DNA from 3 places in the Clavibacter quasicaliforniensis genome. Region 2 is predicted to be linked to each of the others. Evidence: predicted binding sites of a transcription regulator. Region 2 holds the regulator's gene; each other region holds the start of a gene.
The links. Region 2 encodes LexA, which represses DNA repair genes until DNA is damaged. Its sites were predicted from a motif close to TCGAACANNTGTTCGA; they were not measured.

Region 1: a site for LexA is predicted at 1,282-1,297, ahead of NL142_RS08015 (DNA polymerase III subunit alpha). Genes of this name have one in related genera too.
Region 3: a site for LexA is predicted at 2,471-2,486, ahead of NL142_RS08040 (DUF6504 family protein). Genes of this name have one in related genera too.

Annotation. Positions count from the first base shown of each region.
Region 1 is NZ_CP139624.1:1,666,222-1,670,728, reverse strand. It holds gene NL142_RS08020 (glucose-6-phosphate dehydrogenase) at 1-1,229, opposite strand, end outside; gene NL142_RS08015 (DNA polymerase III subunit alpha) at 1,344-4,507, shown strand, end outside.
Region 2 is NZ_CP139624.1:2,207,547-2,212,053, forward strand. It holds gene hisH (imidazole glycerol phosphate synthase subunit HisH) at 1-396, opposite strand, end outside; gene hisB (imidazoleglycerol-phosphate dehydratase HisB) at 393-1,001, opposite strand; gene NL142_RS10535 (hypothetical protein) at 1,116-1,496, opposite strand; gene lexA (transcriptional repressor LexA) at 1,857-2,537, shown strand; gene hflX (GTPase HflX) at 2,629-4,194, opposite strand; gene NL142_RS10550 (class I SAM-dependent methyltransferase) at 4,235-4,507, shown strand, end outside.
Region 3 is NZ_CP139624.1:1,672,315-1,676,821, reverse strand. It holds gene NL142_RS08055 (SOS response-associated peptidase) at 1-200, shown strand, start outside; gene NL142_RS08050 (App1 family protein phosphatidate phosphatase) at 238-1,335, shown strand; gene NL142_RS08045 (aldo/keto reductase) at 1,406-2,275, opposite strand; gene NL142_RS08040 (DUF6504 family protein) at 2,530-2,853, shown strand; gene pnuC (nicotinamide riboside transporter PnuC) at 3,009-3,707, shown strand; gene NL142_RS08030 (LCP family protein) at 3,736-4,507, opposite strand, start outside.

The sequences.
Region 1 (4,507 bases), 540 kb from region 2:
TCGCCCGCGAGGATGCCGTCGAGCACCTCGCCGTACGGCGTGAGCTCGGGCTCGGCGAACTCCGCGCGGAACGTGGACTGCGTGAGCGTGAAGGGCTCGCCCGTTCCGTCCATCGTGACCTCGAGCGAGATGCCGTCGGGCTTGAGGTCGATGATCAGCCGGTCGGGCCGGGCGGATCCGTGCAGGCCCCGCGGCAGGTGCGCCACCGGCTTGAAGGTGACGACGATGCGCTTCGACGCCTCCTTGAGGGCCTTGCCCGAGCGGAGCCGGAACGGGACGCCCGCCCAGCGCGCGTTCGCGACGCCGAAGGTGACCTCGGCGAGCGTCTCCGTCTCGTTGGCCGGATCCACCCCCTCCTCCTTCGCGTACGCGGGGATGCGCGTGCCGTCCACCGTGGCGGCGGTGTAGCGCGCCCTGCGGCTGTGCGCGATGGGGTCGTTGTCCCAGACCTCGGTGGCGCGGAGGACCGAGGCGATGTTCGAACGCAGGTCGTCCGGGTCGATGCTCGCCGGCGGCTCCATCGCGAACACCGCGAGCACCTGCAGCAGGTGGCTCTGGATCATGTCGACGAGCGCGCCCGACTTGTCGTAGTAGCCCGCGCGGCCCTCGAGCGCCAGCGTCTCGTCGTAGAGGATCTCGACCTTCTCGATGTCCTTCGCGCTCCACACCGACTCGAAGAAGCGGTTGGCGAAGCGCAGCGACACGAGGTTGAGCACCGTGGAGAGGCCGAGGAAGTGGTCGGTGCGGTGGATGCGGTCCTCCGGCACGAGCTTCAGCAGCTGGCGGTTGAGCTGCGCGGCGCTGCGGCTGTTCGACCCGAACGGCTTCTCGAGCGCCAGCGTGGTGCCCTCCGGCAGGTCGAGCTTCGCGAGCTGCTCGCACACCTGGATGGAGATGGCCGGCGGCAGCGCGAAGTAGAGGGCGGGCGCGCCCTCGCACGCCTCGAGGATGCGCTTCAGGTCGTCGAGGTCCGTGGGGTCGGCCTGGATGTACTTCGTGGACGAGACGATGCCCGCCGCCCGGCGTCCCGTGGCGTCCACCGAGTCGAACGCGGTCTTGACCGTCTTCGTCCACTCCGACGCCGTGCGCTCGCTCCGGCCGGTGCCGATGAGCTGGATCCTGCGCCCCCGATCGCTCGCCACGAGGCTGCCGAGACCCGGCAGGAGGAGGCGTTCCGTGAGGTCGCCGCTGGCGCCGAGGATGACGAGGGTGGAGGGTTCGCTGGTCATCCTCCGAGACTACGGGTCGCGGCCGTCGGGCAGCCGACCTACACTGGGCGAGTCGAACATCCGTTCGAACATCGCGCCCGGGGAGGACGCGGGCGGACATCGAGGGAGGCGCGCGTGAGCTTCACCCACCTGCACGTCGCGTCCGCCTTCTCCGCCCACTTCGGCACCTCGGCGCCCGAGGCCCTCGTCGACCGGGTCGCCTCCGAGGGCGCGTCGGCCGCGGCGATCACCGACCGCGACGGGCTGTACGGCGCCGTCCGCCACATCCGCCGCTCCCTCGCCGCCGGGGTCTCCCCCGTGGTCGGCGCGGAGCTCGGGCTCACGGGCGAGCACCCCGGCCGGATCACGGTGCTCGCGCACGGCGGCACGCGCGGCCAGGGCTGGGCCGCCCTCAGCCGGCTCATCAGCGCGAGCCACGGGCGCGGGACGGCGAGGAGCACCGCCCGGAGCGCCCAGGCCGGCATCGCGCGCACCCGGCCGCCCGCGTTCCTGCTCGGCGAGGAGGGACCCGTCGGCACCGTCATGCTCGGGCCCGACTCGGACGTCGGCCGCGCCGTCGCGGCGGGCGACCACGCGCTCGCCTCCCGCCACCTGGCCGAGTGGGCCAGGCTCCTGCCCGGCGCGGTCGTCGTCGAGGTGGTCTGCCACTTCACCGAGCCGGGCGAGTCCGCGAGCCTCCGGCACGCCGCCCGCATGCTGGAGCTCGCCGAGGCCCACCGCGTCCCCGCGGTGCTCACCAACGCCGTCCGCTACCTCGAGCCCGACGACGCGCTCACGGGCGACGTGCTCGACGCCGCGGGAACGCTCCGGCCGCTCGGGTCGTTCCGGCCGCAGCCCAACGGCCAGGCGTGGCTCAAGACCCCTACCGAGATGCAGGGGATCGCGCGGGAGGTCGCGGGCGCGTCGTCGCTCGACCGCCGGGCGGGCGAGGCGCTGCTGCGCGCCACCGAGGAGCTCGCCGACCGCTGCCGGCTGGATCCGGACGCCGACCTCGCCTGGCGGAAGCCGAAGCTGCCGGAGAAGTCCGTCATCGGCGTCACGGGCGACCCGGACGAGGCGCTCTGGCGGAAGGCCGAGGCCGGGGTCACCGAGCGGTTCGGCCACGTGGACGAGTCGATGCGGCAGCGCGTGCTCGCCCGGATGCGCACGGAGCTGCAGACCATCACGGGCTTCGGCTTCGCCACCTACTTCCTCACCGTCGCCGACGTGTGCGCGCTCATGCGCGACATGGGCGTCCGCAACCAGGCCCGCGGATCCGGCGCGGGCAGCCTCGTCAACTACCTGCTGCGCATCTCCAACGTCGACCCGCTCGAGCACGACCTGCTGTTCGAGCGCTTCCTCGGCAAGGTGCGCTCGACGCTGCCCGACATCGACATCGACGTGGAGTCGGCGCGCCGGCACGAGGTCTACCACCGCGTGTTCGAGAAGTACGGCAGCAACCGGGTCACCCTGCTGTCGATGCAGAACACCTACCGGGCCCGCGGGGCCGCGCGCGACGCGGGGCTCGCGCTCGACCTCGACGAGCAGCAGATCGACTTCATCGCCAAGAACATCTGGCGCTTCAACGCGCGCGAGTTCCGGGCGGTGCTCGAGACGAAGCCCGAGCTCAAGCCCATCGCCGACCTCGTGCGCGACGACCCGAGCATCGACCTGCTCGTCGACCTCACGGAGCGGCTCGACCGGCTCCCCCGGCACATCTCCATGCACCCGTGCGGCGTGATCCTCGGCGACTCCGACCTGCTGAGCACGAGCCCCGTGCAGCCGAGCGGCATGGGCCTGCCGATGAGCCAGTTCGACAAGGACGACATCGACGACATGGGGCTCCTGAAGCTCGACATCCTCGGGGTGCGGATGCAGAGCACCATGGCGTACGCGCTGGACGAGATCCACCGCATCCACGGCACGCGCTCGGCGGTCGCGGGCGGCATCCCGGTCGACGCGCGCTACGTGCACCGCGACGGGCGCATCGAGCTCGACGAGATCCCCCACGACGACGAGGAGACCTTCGCCGCCATCCGCACCACGCACACGCTCGGCATGTTCCAGATCGAGTCGCCCGGGCAGCGCGAGCTCATCGGCAAGATGCAGCCGGACGTCTACGAGGACCTCATCGCCGACATCTCGCTGTTCCGGCCCGGCCCCATGAAGGGCAACATGGTCGCGCCGTTCCTCGACACCAAGCACGGCATCACCCGGCCCGACTACCTGCACCCGCGGTTCGCGCCGTTCCTCGCGCCCACCTTCGGCGTCGTCATCTACCACGAGCAGGTCATCCGGATCTTCGCCGACTGCATGCAGGTCTCCCTCGCGGAGGCGGACGAGCTGCGCCGCAACATGGAGCGGATGGACACGGTGGTCGAGCAGGCGTTCCGGGAGCGCACCGCCATGCACGTCGACGGGCGCACGGGCCGGCGCCCCTTCTCGGACGCCGACGTCGAGCGCATCTGGAAGGCGCTCAAGGGCTTCGGCTCGTTCGGGTTCTGCAAGGCGCACGGCGCCGCGTTCGCGCTGCCCACCTGGCAGAGCGCGTGGTTGAAGACGCACTACCCGGCGGAGTTCCTCGCGGGGATCCTCACGCACGACCCCGGCATGTACCCCAAGCGCCTGCTCCTCACCGAGGCCCGTCGCATGGGGGTGCCCGTGCTGCCGCTCGACGTGAACCGGTCGACCGGCGTCTACCGGGTGGAGCGCGTCGAGGGCGGGGAGACGACAGGGCGCACGCGCATCGGCGAGCTGGGCATCCGGCTGTCGCTGCAGGACGTGCACGGCATGAGCGAGGCGGAGCTGGAGCGCATCGAGCGGGGCCAGCCCTACGACTCCATCAGCGACTTCTACGCGAAGGCGCAGCCGTCGCGCGCGCTGCTGGAGCGGCTCGCGGCGGTCGGCGCGCTCGACTCGCTCGCCACGAACGAGGACGACCGGGCGGCGCGCGGGGCCGCGTCGCGCGGCGACGTCATGGCGTACGCGCGGCGGCTCACCGCGCGGGCGGCCCGGCCCGCGGATCCGGCCGGCCAGCTCCCGCTCTTCGTCGACGACCGCGACCTCATCCCGCGCGGCTCCCCCGACCCCGACGGCCGCGCGCGCGTCGCCGCCGAGCTCGACATCCTGCAGATGGAGGTCACCGAGCACGTGCTCGAGAGCTACCGGCCCATGCTCGACGAGCTCGGGGTGATCCCGGCGAGCCAGCTGCTCGAGGTGCGCAGCGGGTCGGAGGTGGTGGTCGCGGGGATCCGCATCGCCACGCAGACGCCGCCCATGCGCAGTGGCAAGCGCGTGGT
Region 2 (4,507 bases):
CGACCCCTCGGGCACGTCGACCGTGTTCCAGCCCATGTGCGGGAGCACGTCCGACTCGATCCGGTCGACCGTGCCGGGCCACTCCCCCAGGCCGGCCACGTCGACGTCGCGCTCGACGCCGCGGTCGAACATGACCTGCATGCCTACGCAGATGCCCAGCACCGGGCGGCCTCCCGCCAGACGGCGGTCGACGACCCGGTCGCCGCCGGCCGCCCGCAGCGCCGTCATCACGGCGGAGAACGCCCCGACGCCGGGGACGAGGAGGCCGTCGGCCTCGTGCGCCCTCTTCGCGTCGCCCGTCAGCTCGACATCGGCGCCGGCCAGCTCGAGCGCCTTGACGGCGGAGTGGACGTTCCCGCTCCCGTAATCGAGGACGACGACGGAGGGCCGCGTCACAGCGCGCCCTTCGTGGAAGGGATGCCGGACACCCGCGGGTCGAGCTCCTTCGCCTGACGGAAGGCGCGCGCGAAGGACTTGAACTCGGCCTCGGCGATGTGGTGCGGGTCGCGCCCGCCGAGCACGGTGACGTGCACGGTGAGGCCGGCGTGGAAGGTGATGGCCTCGAACACGTGGCGGACCATGGATCCGGTGAAGTGGCCGCCGATGAGGTGCATCTCGAAGCCTGCGGGCTCGCCCGAGTGCACGAGGAACGGACGGCCGGAGATGTCGACGACCGACTGCACCAGGGCCTCGTCGAGCGGCACGAGCGCGTCGCCGAAGCGGGCGATGCCGGACTTGTCGCCGAGCGCCTCGCGGATGGCCTGCCCGAGGACGATCCCGACGTCCTCCACGGTGTGGTGCACGTCGATGTGCGTGTCACCCGTGGCGGTGACCCTGAGGTCGGTGAGGGAGTGCTTCGCGAACGCGGTGAGCATGTGGTCGTAGAACGGCACCGACGTGCTGATCTCGGAGGCGCCGGTGCCGTCGAGGTCGAGCTGGAGATCGATGGTGGACTCGCTGGTCTGCCGCGTGACGTGCGCGGTGCGCGCGAGGGTGCTCATGGGATCCATGCTACCGATCGGTTCCCCTCCAGCCGCCGCGCTCCCGGCCGCCACCGGGAGCGCGGCGGCTGACCGCCGTTCGCGTGCGACGACCCATGCGGCGTCGCCCGAGGATCAGTGCGCGTACTCGGTGGGGACGGCGAGCTGCTGGCCAGCCGCGACGTCCGACGACGGCAGGCGGTTGAGGTCGACGACCGACGCGATGACGTCGCGCGGGTCGGCCGACGGCGCGATCTCTTCGGCCAGGTCCCACAGGGACTGGCCGCTGGAGACGGTGACGTACTCGAACGTGGTGCCCGAGGCGTCCTTCGACGCGACGGCCGCGCCGCCGTTGAGCGCGACGAAGCCGGCGCCCAACGCGAGGGGAGCCGCGACCAGCGCGGTGAGGACGAGTCGCCCCCGGCGCGTGATGCGCAGGCGCGTACGGGGCGCGACGGCGGCCTCCGCGACGGGTGCGACGGACGGGGCGACGGTGGTGGTGGCTGCGGTGTTCATGGTGACCTCTCGTGCGAGACGGTGGGGCGTCGATGCGACGCACCCGGCGGTGCAGTGCGGTGCGGCATGCGATGCGGGTCCGGCAGCTCGCACCCGGCTCTCGGCCGGGAGAGCCGGGTGCGAAGCTGTGTTCCGAACATACATTCGAAACCCAGGCTCCGCAAGCCCTCATCGCCTCGATCCGGCCCCTAACGGCGCGACACGCTCGAACAGGTGTTTGTACGAGGTGCCCCAGCTGGATACAGTTTCGAGTGCCTGGTGTCCATTCCACCCGGCACCACCGACATCGCCCCCGCGAGGGCGTCGGCCCGCCGGGTCGACGTGCCGCGGAGGCGTCGGCGACGAGAGGCGGGCCGTGACATGACGGACGAGCGAGCGGCGGGAGGCGGCGCGACGAGGCGCCGCAAGAGCCTCAGCGACAAGCAGATCTCGATCCTGGAGTTCATCCAGCGCACCATCGCCGGCCAGGGCTACCCGCCGAGCATGCGCGAGATCGGCGACGCCGTGGGCCTCGCGTCGCTCTCGAGCGTCACGCACCAGCTCAACCAGCTCGAGCTCTCCGGCTACCTCCGCCGCGACCCGAACCGGCCGCGCGCCCTCGAGGTCCTCATCGACCTGCCCGGCAGCGGCGCCGCGGAGAGCGGCGAGCCGTCGACGCCCGTGGGCGACGCCGCCATGGTGCCCATGGTCGGCCGCATCGCCGCCGGCATCCCCATCACCGCGGAGCAGATGGTGGAGGAGGTCTTCCCCCTCCCCCGTCAGCTCGTCGGCAAGGGCGACCTCTTCATGCTGCGCGTCGTCGGCGACTCGATGATCGACGCGGCCATCTGCGACGGCGACTGGGTCGTCGTCCGCCAGCAGAAGACCGCGGAGAACGGCGACATCGTCGCGGCCATGCTCGACGACGAGGCCACGGTGAAGGTGTTCCGCCAGCGCGACGGCCACACATGGCTGCTCCCCCGGAACAGCGCGTTCGAGCCCATCCTCGGTGACTTCGCGGAGGTCGTCGGCAAGGTCGTCGCGGTCATGCGCTCCGTCTGATCCCCCCGCACGACGCACGAGAGCGGCCGGTCCCCGAGGGGATCGGCCGCTCTGCTGCGTGCGGGCTCGAACCTGCGCACGATGCCGCGGATCAGGCTGTGGGCACCACCGAGTACGCCTGGACCTGCGCCTGCTGCTCGGCCGTCACGAGCGCGCGCACGCGCGTGCCCTCCTCGACGTACGAGGTCTCGACCACCTTCGCGCCGTCGTGGAGCATGGCGACGATCTCGCCGTGCTCGAACGGCACCAGGAGGTCGACCTCGATGGTCGGCTGCGGCAGCAGCTCCGCGATGCGGCGACGCAGCTCCTCGACGCCCTCGCCCGTGCGGGCCGAGACGAAGACGCCCTGCGGCGCGAGGCCGCGCAACACCACGCGGTCGCCGTCGGAGGCGAGGTCGCTCTTGTTGAACACCACGATCTCGGGGATGGACGAGGCGTCCACCTCCGCGATGACCTCGTGCACGGTCGCGAGCTGGGCCGCGGGATCCGGGTGCGACGCGTCGACGACGTGCACGAGCACGTCCGAGTCGGCGAGCTCCTCCAGCGTCGAGCGGAAGGCCTCGACCAGCTGGTGCGGCAGGTTGCGCACGAAGCCGACGGTGTCGGCCAGCGTGTAGAGCTGCCCCTGGTCGGTCTCGGTCCTGCGCACGGTCGCGTCCAGGGTCGCGAAGAGCGCGTTCTCGACGAGCACGCCGGCCTTCGTGACGCGGTTGAGCAGCGACGACTTCCCGGCGTTCGTGTACCCGACGATCGCGACCGAGGGCACCGAGTGCCGGTCGCGGTTTGCGCGCTTCGTGTCGCGCGCGGGCTTCATCGCGGCGATCTGCTTGCGGAGACGCGCCATGCGCGTGTTGATGCGCCGGCGGTCGAGCTCGATCTTGGTCTCACCCGGACCGCGCGATCCCATGCCGGCACCCGCGCCGCCGACCTGTCCACCTGCCTGGCGCGACATCGAGTCGCCCCACCCGCGGAGGCGCGGGAGGAGGTACTGCAGCTGCGCGAGCTCGACCTGCGCCTTGCCCTCGCGGCTCTTGGCGTGCTGGCTGAATATGTCGAGGATGACCGCGGTGCGATCGATGACCTTGACCTTCACCACGTCCTCGAGCGCACGCCGCTGGCTCGGGGCGAGCTCGGTGTCCGCGATGACGGTGTCCGCGCCGACCGCTGCCACGAGCGCGCGCAGCTCCTCGGCCTTGCCGCGGCCGAAGTAGGTGCTGGGATCGGGCGTCGGACGGCGCTGCAGCAGTCCGTCGAGCACGACGGCCCCTGCGGTCTCCGCGAGGGCCGCGAGCTCGCGCATGCTGTTCTCGGCGTCGTCGACGGAGCCCTGCGAGTACACGCCGATGAGCACGACGTTCTCGAGGCGCAACTGCCGGTACTCGACCTCGGTGACGTCCTCGAGCTCGGTGGAGAGGCCGGGGACCCGACGGAGCGCCTGGCGGTCGGCGCGCTCGCTCTGGTCGCCGTCCGATCCCTGCTCGGTGTCGGGGTTCGCGGACAGGGCCTGTGCGCCGGACCCGCGGAAGAGGGCGTAGCCGGCCGACCGGTTCTCCGCTCGGGCGAGGACGCGCGCGACGACGTCGTCCCGGTCGGTGTTCTCGGTGGACGTCGTCGTCGTGTCCGCGGGCTCGTGGTCGTGCTCGTCGTGCGTTGTCATGTGCTCCCATCGTAGCGCGGGCGTCCGGTATCGTCCCGGTATGGCCGACGCGCACTACTTCTCCCCGTCGCCGGCCGGCCCCCTGCGCACGCGCACGATCACGGTCGAGCTCGGCGGACGCACGGTGGACGTCGAGACCGCCGGCGGCGTCTTCAGCCCCGAGCACGTCGACCAAGGCTCGCTGGTGCTGCTGCGCAACGTCCCGGAGCCCCCTGCAGAGGGGCATCTGCTGGACGTGGGCTGCGGCTGGGGTCCCGTCGCGCTCGATCTGGCGATGCGGTCGCCGGCGGCCACGGTCTGGGCGGTCGACGTG
Region 3 (4,507 bases), 540 kb from region 2:
TCGCGGAGCGCATGCCCGTCGTGCTCTCCCCCGACGTCGTCGAGGAGTGGCTCGATCCCACGGCCGAGGGCTCCCCCGACCTGCTCCGGGCCGTCGCCGCGCAGGCGGAGGACGTGATCGAGCAGCTGGCGATGGACGAGGTCGGACCCGGCATCGACCAGGGCGCGCCCGACACGGCGGAGCTCGCACGGCCCGTGTGACGCCCGGCCGTCTCCCCACGTCTGGTTGACTGTGCCCGTGGCCCCCTCCTCGAAGAAGAAGAAGCACGCGACCCGCACGCTCCTCGAGTCACCGGCCGCCGCACCCGTGCTGCACCGGGCGGCGCGCATCGAGGACCGCATCCACGAGATCCGCGAGGGCCGTGCCCGCAAGCGCGGGCTGAAGCCCACCGTCATCCCGTACGCCGGCTACGGATCCGTGCGCTGGGTCCGCGTCCTCTGCCGGGTCCTCCTCACCGACCCGAAGAGCAAGCGCGCGCTGGCCGGCGACAAGGTCGTCCGCGGGTGGCGGAGCTTCACGAGCGTCCCGCTCACCGACGTCGACGTCGTCGTCGAGATCGACGGCACCGAGCACCACGTGCGGGCCGACCGCGGCGGCGTCGTCGACCAGGTCGTCGAGGCGAGCCTGCGGAGCGGCTGGCACACCATCCGCATCCGGGCGCAGGGGTCCGAGACCGTCGAGGCGCCCGTCTTCATCGTGGGCGACGACGTGCGCACCGGGATCCTCAGCGACATCGACGACACCGTCATGGTCACCGCGCTCCCCCGGCCGTTCCTCGCCGCCTGGAACACGTTCGTGCTCGACGAGCACGCGCGCACGCCCACCCCGGGCATGGCCGTGCTCTACGAGCGCCTCCGCCTGCAGCACGAGGGCGCGCCCGTCCTCTACCTCTCCACGGGGGCGTGGAACGTCGCCCCGACGCTCACGCGGTTCCTGTCGCGGAACCTCTACCCGCCGGGACCGATCCTCCTCACCGACTGGGGTCCCACCGTCGACCGGTGGTTCCGCAGCGGCATGGAGCACAAGCGCAACAACCTGCGGCGCCTCGCGGCCGAGTTCCCGCACGTCAAGTGGATCCTCGCGGGCGACGACGGCCAGCACGACGAGCTGCTCTACGGCGAGTTCGCCGAGCGGCACCCCGACAACGTCGAGGTCGTCCTCATCCGGCAGCTCTCGGCGGGCGAGGCCGTGCTCGCGGGCGGACGGGCGAAGGCGGAGAAGCGCGCCCTCGACAGCTCGATCCCGTGGGTCTACGCCCCGGACGGGGCGAGCCTGCTCGCTCAGCTCGACGACCTCGGCCTCGCCGACGACTCGGGCACCCGGATCGGCACCTGACCCGGACGCCGACCGGCACGACGAAGGGCCCCGCGATCCGCCGCGGGGCCCTTCGTCGTCGTGCGGTGGATCAGACGGCGTCGGTGAGCGCCTGGAACTCGTCGTCGGTGAGCTCGATGCCCGCCGCGGCGATGTTGTCCTCGACGTGGCCGACCGACTTGGTACCGGGGATAGGCAGCATGACGGGCGAGCGACGCAGGAGCCAGGCGAGCGCGAGCTGCGAGGCGCGCGCGTCGTGCTGCTTCGCGAGGGCGTCGAGCGGGCCGCCGTCCTTCGCGAGCTCGCCGGTCGCGAGCGGGAACCACGGGATGAAGGCGAGGCCCTCGGCCTCGGCGTAGTCGAGCAGCGGCTCGGCGTCGCGCTTGGCGAGGTTGAACAGGTTCTGCACCGAGACGATCTCGGCGATCTCCCGAGCGGCCTTCACGTCGTCGACCTGCACCTCGGAGAGCCCGATGTGGCGGATCTTGCCCTCGGACTGCAGGTCCTTGAGCACGCCGATCTGGTCGGCGAGCGGCACGGCGGGGTCGATGCGGTGCAGCTGGTAGAGGTCGATGCGCTCGAGGCCCAGGTGGCGGAGGCTCAGCTCGGCCTGCTGGCGCAGGTACTCGGGGCGGCCGACGGGCTGCCAGTCGCCGGGGCCGGGGCGCGTGAGCCCGCCCTTGGTCGCGATGACGACGTCGTCGGCGTACGGGTGGAGCGCCTCCTTGAGGAGCTCCTCGGCGACGAACGGGCCGTACGAGTCGGCGGTGTCGAAGAACGTGACGCCGAGCTCGGCGGCGCGGCGGATGACGCGGATGGCCTCGGCCGGATCCTCGGGGGCGCCCCAGACGCCCTCGCCGGTCAGCTGCATGGTGCCGTAGCCGAGCCGGACGACGGGCAGGTCGCCGCCGATGGTGAACGTGCCGGAGGCCCCGGCGGGGCGTGTGGTGGTGTCGGTCATGTGGACCCTCCTCGGGTGTCGATGACGAGGGGGCGTCTGCCGCCCTCGGGACACCGGGGCCAACGCGGCGGGCGGCGGATCCATGCCCGATGCGCGCGATCCGGACCCGACCCTCAGGCTCCGGTCGAGGGTGAGGTGGATCCGCCCGCTCCCCTCGTGGATGTCGGCGGGCGTTCCTACACTCGGATCAGACGTTCGAACATCCGTTCGAACGCGGGAGCGCGGCCGGCGCGACGGGCGAGAGGAGCGGCACCATGCGGATCGACGAGGACGTGGAGGTCGAGCTCTCGAACGACGGATCGCCGCTGCGGTTCACCTGGCGGGGCGTGGTCTACGGGGTGGTGAGCTCGCCCGAGCGGTGGATCGCGCGAGTCGACTGGTGGCAGCGCACGGGCCGCGCGCCCCGCGGCGCGAGCGCCCACCTGCTGGAGCTGTCGATGTGGCGCGTCGAGGCCGTGCCGCTCACCACGGGCGCGCGCCGGGTCGACGGCTCGTTCGACCTGAGCGTGGACGCGCGCGGCCGCTGGTCGCTCGTCACCGCATCGGACGAGGAGCTCGACGTGCGCCTGTTCGCCTGAGGCCGCCTGTTCGCCTGAGGCCGCATCGGCACCGGCTGCCGGCCCCGGGCGGGCCCGGGGAATAGCCGGGGACACCCGCGCCTTCACCCCATCGGCGCCGCGCACGGCGCCCCGCACGCAGGTCACCCGGACCGCGGCGCACGGAGGGATCCCGCATGGCGGCACTCGAGTGGCTGTTCGACGCGCAGCTCCGCATCGGCGACCAGACCATCCTCTGGCGCGAGATCGTCGGCAACCTCTTCGGCCTCGCCAGCGCGCTCGGCGGCATGCGCCGGAAGGTCTGGGCGTGGCCCGTCGGCATCGTCGGCAACGTGCTCCTCTTCACCGTCTTCCTCGGCGCGGTCTTCGGCACGCCGAACCCCGTCAACCTGCTCGGCCAGGCCGGCCGCCAGGTCATGTTCATCGCCGTGTCGGTCTACGGCTGGTACCGCTGGCAGCAGGCCAGGCACGGCGGCGCTCCTGTCGTGCCGCAGTGGGCGTCCGGTCGCGAGCGGATCCTGCTCGTGGTCGCGCTCGTCGGCGGCACCGCGCTGCTCACCCCCGTCTTCCGCGCGCTCGGCTCCTACGAGCCCGTCTGGGCCGACGCCTGGATCTTCGTCGGCTCGCTCCTCGCCACCTACGGCATGGCCAAGGGCTGGGTCGAGTTCTGGCTGGTCTGGGTCGCCGTCGACCTCGTCGGCGTGCCGCTGCTGGTGAGCGCCGGCTACTACGCGTCCGCCTTCATGTACGTCTTCTACGGCGCGTTCACGCTCACGGGCTTCTTCGTCTGGATGCGCGCCCGCGGCACCGACGCGCCCGCGGTCGAGACGGCCTTCCCGGATCCCCGGATCGTCGAGGCGCCCGCCGAGCGCTAGCCGCAGGCGGCGGGCGCGATCGAGCGGATCAGCCCTGGCCGTTGGAGCAGGTGCTCTGCGCCGCGGTCTGGCCGGTGATGCTCGGGTCGAGCACCTCGGCCGTCGCGGTGGGCGGCGTGGTCGGTGCCGATGCGTCGGCCGGCGGCGCGGTCGCGGGCGGCGTGGTCGTGCCCTCGGCCGGGACGCTGCCGGCCTCGTCGGTCGCGGCCGGCTGACCGAGCGAGAAGTCCGCGTCGGAGGCCAGCAGGCTCACGAGCTGCGCGGCCGCCGCCTCATCCGGCTGGACGCGCCCGTTCGCGAGGACCGTGCCCGGGTACTGCAGGAACACGACGTCGTCGAGCGGGATGTCCTTGAACGTGAGCGCGACCGAGACGAGCGTGTCGAGGTCGGCGAGCGACGTGGACAGCTGCATGTTGTCGACCACGGCGCGCGCGATGCCGTAGAGCTTCGCCGGGTTGGTCAGCGTGTCCGTGCTCTTGATGGTGCGCACGAGCGCGCTCAGGAACACCTGCTGGTTGCCGATGCGCGAGATGTCGCTGCCGTCGCCGACGCCGTAGCGCGTGCGGAGGAACTGCACGGCGTCCTTGCCCTTGAGCGTGTGCAGGCCGGGATCGAGCGACAGGTCGGTCTTCTTGTCGTAGATCCCGTTGGCCACGCAGACCTCGACACCGCCGACCGCGTTGGACATCTCGACCACGCCGTTGAACTGCACGACGCCGCCGTACGGGATGTCGAGCCCGGTGAGGCCCTCGACCATCCGCACGGTGCACTCGAACCCGCCGCGGGAGAGCGACTCGTTG